2 regions of the Virgibacillus sp. JSM 102003 genome follow, and region 2 is predicted to be linked to the other one. Evidence: riboswitches for the same ligand, from Rfam matches in the RefSeq annotation. Region 2 holds a riboswitch; the other holds the start of a gene.
The links. Region 2 has a riboswitch for FMN ahead of ACE1TG_RS14940 (ECF transporter S component). Riboswitches for the same ligand answer to the same signal wherever they lie in the genome.

Region 1: linked by a shared signal. The riboswitch ahead of ribD (bifunctional diaminohydroxyphosphoribosylaminopyrimidine deaminase/5-amino-6-(5-phosphoribosylamino)uracil reductase RibD) and the one ahead of ACE1TG_RS14940 (ECF transporter S component) in region 2 are both predicted to bind FMN.

Annotation. Positions count from the first base shown of each region.
Region 1 is NZ_JBHFQH010000009.1:47,971-50,373, forward strand. Features, by position in the region: gene ribE (riboflavin synthase) at 1-61, opposite strand, end outside; gene ribD (bifunctional diaminohydroxyphosphoribosylaminopyrimidine deaminase/5-amino-6-(5-phosphoribosylamino)uracil reductase RibD) at 42-1,151, opposite strand; FMN riboswitch at 1,392-1,539, opposite strand; gene ACE1TG_RS11325 (DUF2804 domain-containing protein) at 1,782-2,403, shown strand, end outside.
Region 2 is NZ_JBHFQH010000014.1:29,092-31,494, forward strand. Features, by position in the region: gene ACE1TG_RS14930 (1,4-dihydroxy-2-naphthoate polyprenyltransferase) at 1-144, shown strand, start outside; gene ACE1TG_RS14935 (hotdog fold thioesterase) at 160-549, shown strand; gene ACE1TG_RS14940 (ECF transporter S component) at 614-1,207, opposite strand; FMN riboswitch at 1,377-1,527, opposite strand; gene ACE1TG_RS14945 (S8 family serine peptidase) at 2,031-2,403, opposite strand, start outside.

The sequences.
Region 1 (2,403 bases), on a different contig from region 2:
GCCGAGAAACACGTTTCATTTTTTCAACGGTGCCCATCTCTTCAATTATCCCTGTAAACATCTGCTTCTTCCTTTCTTGGTTCCGCAATAATTTTTATATCCTGACCAATCATTTCTACATGCTTAATATCCAAGGAAAATGTATCTGCCATCGATTGAAATCCATTACCCTCAATGGAAGTTGGAGCTGTTTTACCACCAATTAGCTTCGGCGCCATGTAAGTTATCAATTGATTAATTCGCCGTTCTTCCAAAAAAGAACCATTAACCGTAGCTCCACCTTCCACAAACAATGACATTATTCCTTTGGATCCTAAATCAGATAGTACATTTTCGATCGTTAATTGTTCCAATTGGATTACGTCAACTCCGCTTTTTTCCTTAAATGGCGCCATAGCTTTCTCCGTGACACTCTTCCCGGTAAAAATCCATGTATCTGCTGCTTGATCATTTAACACAGCAGCATCCAATGGTGTGCGGAGTGATGTGTCCAGAATAATTCGAGTCGGATTCTTCCCACCATTCGGGATACGCGTTGTAAGACTCGGATTGTCAGCAATAACCGTATCCACACCAACCAGAATTGCATCGTGTTTATGGCGATAGTGATGCACATCGAGTCTTGCCGCTTCCCCAGTTATCCATTTGCTGTCACCAGTTACAGTAGCCGTTTTACCATCTAAACTAACGGCGGACTTCATTGTGACATAAGGCGTTTTGGTAATTGTATAATGGAAAAAAACACTGTTTATCTCTGCAGCTTCTTTCTCCGCAACACCAATTTCCACTTCTATACCTGCAGCCTGCAGCTTTTCAATCCCACGTCCAGCTACTTTTTCATTCGGGTCTGTAACAGCAATGACTGCCCGACGAATTCCCTTTTCAACAATAAGGTCAGCACAGGGTGGTGTTCTGCCATGGTGACTGCAAGGTTCAAGTGTTACATAAATCGTTGCACCATTTGCTTTATCACCAGCCATATTTAGTGCATGCACTTCTGCATGAGCTTCACCTGCTTTTAAATGGGCACCAAACCCAAGCATTTCACCATCTTTAACAACTACAGAGCCAACTGGAGGATTAGGGCTTGTTTGGCCAGATACTGATTTCGCAAGATTTAAAGCAATATTCATATAATATTGATCGTTCATGTCTAGATCCTCCCTGTAATATCCAATTAAAAATGCCTCTGAATAAGCTTCAGAGGCAAAGGGTAGAATTTTTTAGTATAGCGCATCTTCAAAATGTTTGACTAAAAATGAATACAATAAAAAACTTGACTTGTCGACAAGCTTCTAGTTATGCGTATGCAGTATGAAAGTATTCAGACTTTCTTAACCGTCACATAACATTGTCTAATCATTTTTAGTAAAACATGCGAACTACCTGAAAAATTCCTTCTCCCATCCAGACTATAACTGTCGGCTCTGGAGTTTCACCAGATCCACCGCTTGGTTTAAAAACCGCACGGGTCACGGACTAAGAAGTATGCACTTCATCACCGTCGATTGGGAATTTCACCCGACCCCGAAGGAACATTACGTATTTAGTTTCAAAGATAGTATAGCACTGAACATTTTGGAAATGCAAAAATATAGCTTACCGTATACCTCTTACCATTACAATCGTACACCAACAGAAGAAAGTGGCATTAGATTTTATTAAATGAATGCCACTTTTTTAGTCCGGGATTCGATAGTAAGAGTAGAAAAACATATACAGACAATTTTTGCAGGAAAACTGTTCAAAACGCCGAACTACTAATAAAAGGAGTGTTTGACATGGCTATCAATAACGAAAGAGAAATCACTGAGCCCGTTTTACTTTGCGATAAGAATGGAAGATTAAATAAAGAAAGTATTGGATGGGCAAGGAAACCATTGATTACTTCAAACCTATCAGGACACTATATGCGAAAGAAAAAGTGGAATTATTGGTGTGTATTTGGCAGGGAAACCATGTTTTCAGCTACAATCAGCCATCTTGATTATGCCGTCGTGTGTTTTGTCTATTTTTTGGAATATGAAACAAACAACTTTTATGAGAAAACTTTTTTAGTACCCTTTGGAAAGAACTATACAATGCCTGAAGAAGTTCAAGATTCTGTCGAGGCTGTACATAAAGACATGGGACTATTCTTCATATGGAATAAAGATCATGTAGCATTAAAAGTCAGCAGCACAGACTTCGGTGGCGAAGAATTAAAAGCGGATATAAAAATTCATTACCCTGAAAACCTGGATACATTAAATGTTGTAGTCCCTTGGAGCGATAATAAATTTCAGTTCACTGCAAAGCAACATTGTCTTCCTGCTGAAGGAAGCTTCTCTGTCGGTGATAAAACATGGACCTTTAATCCTGATTCAGATTTTGCCGTACTCGATTACGGTCGCGGTGTCTGGC
Region 2 (2,403 bases):
TTTAAAGCAATAGATGTTATCAAAAAGTTCCAAGGTAAATCACAGCCAATTGAAATGCTTCCAGCAATGGTTGCAACTGGAAAAACGAACACCATTTATGGGTTTCTTCTCGGTATATCTTTATTGATTAGTAATTTTATTTAAAAAAGGAGCTTTTAAATGAATCTATCAAACACTCTAATGGAATCACTTGGTATTGAAGTTTCATCTCTTGATAAAAATCTGGTGACAATGACAATGCCGGTTGACCATCGTACACATCAGCCAGCAGGTTACCTGCATGGTGGTGCAAACGTAGCACTGGCCGAAACTGCCGCAAGTATTGGTGCATATATGAATGTAAACCCCGAAGAATTTAATGTGTTTGGAATTGAAATTAATGCAAACCATGTTAAGAGCAAGCGTGAAGGAATTGTTACAGCAAAAGGAACTCCAGTTCACATTGGAAAAACAACGATGGTCTGGGAAATTAACATTGTCGATGAAAATGATGATCTAATATGTATTTCAAGGTGTACAATTGGGGTAGTCCCTAAGAAAAACAATTAGATGCATAAAGTGGCTGCCCGCGTAATGGGGCAGCCACTTCTATTTTTGTTTATAATCCATAATGCTAAGCTAAGTTTGCTTGTTTTTGCTCAATCCATCTTTTCATTTTTATAAATAAAGGTACAAATAACAATCCTACTATAATGCCTTTAATAATATTAAACGGTAGCACACCAAGCGATACCGCTACCCATTTCGCGCTCTGACTCATATCCTCCCACCCCATAAACCATGCATATGCAGGCAGAATGACAAGGTAATTTAGTATGCTCATTCCAATTGCCATAATGATTGTCCCTGTTATTAAACCGGAAATAATACTTTTAACACCTTTATACCTGTGATAGAGAATCGCGACAGGAACTATAAACATTACTCCTGCCAGGAAGTTTGCAATAATACCAATCGGATCACCGGCACCCGAAACGATTAAATAGAGCATGTTCTTTATTGCTTCTACTGCTACTCCAGCCATTGGTGAAAAAATTAAAGCAGCTATTAGTGCAGGTACCTCACTGAAATCAATTTTCAGATATGGTGGTAAAAACGGTAATGGAAAATTCAAGAAAAAAAGTACGAGTGAAATTGTTCCCAATAATGCTAGAATAATAAGTTTTAGTAATTTTGATGATTGCTTATTAGTTGTTGTTTGCATCATCAACTCTCCTCCCTCATCTTTAATCGATTCACATCTATTTCGTGATGAAGGGAAAGCCTATCCTGTTTTACATTTTTATAATGCACATAAAAAACCCTAAAACCTAATCGGGGCTTCAGGGTATATATTCACAGGAAAACAGAGGCGCAAAACGCACCAATTTTCGGCTCGACATCTTCTCCCATCCAGACTGTAACTGTCGGTCCCGGACTCACACCAGGTCCACCGCTTGGCAAATACCGCACGGGTCACGGACTTAGAACATTTACTAATTGCTCCTTACCGTCGGTCGGGAATTGCACCCTGCCCCGAAGATGGAATCGATATATAATTTTCATTTATTATACTATTATTCTATTCATTTGAAAAGCAATCTGTTTACGAAAATGCTAATAACATTAAATTGTTAACATAAATTTCACCCCTGTTCTTGAAGAACCCATTTTTAACAGGGTGAGGATCCAGTTAACTGATTTGAAGGATCCTCATTCCGTTATTTCCTTTAAATCCCTTGTTTTAAGCATGGAGGTGAATCCTCATTCCGCTATTTGTCATTTTTGCCTCAAATATTGCTGATTTTCTGCTATTAGCGGAACGAGGATCCGTTTCACCCTTCCGAGAGCACCTTTTCTGCTATTTAGCGGAATGAGGATCCGCTTCGACAGTTTGTTATAGAGCCAACCATTAAAAATAAACGTTCTAAATATCCTATCTTGTTCTTATTCGTTTCAAAAAACGCACTCTTAACAGAAAAAATTGCCCCAGAGATCGCAAGCAAAAACCTACGATCCAAGAGGCAACCTTTTCCTTTATAGGCTATTTATCATTCGGCGTTGATAAATAATTTTCCTTCTGCTGTTTCGCGTGTTTCATTACCGAAGTCATCAACAACTTTCACTTCGATAACGGCACCCTCTGCAACAACATTACTAGTGGCTGTATAATAGCCTACATAATGTCCATCAGACATCTCCATCATTGGCAGCTCCGTTGCATTAGATATTTGTGCAACCGCGTTTGTAAGTGGCATATGGATAAAGAATGTAGCTCTTTGACCAGGCTCACTATCAAACTCGATTCGCACACTCTCGCCTGCTTCCAGATTTTTATCCTCGGTAGGCGTCAAATTTTCAACCGTTGGAGCAACAAAGTCTACATCAATCGTGATAGTCTCTGTCTGAACGTTTCCTGCAAGA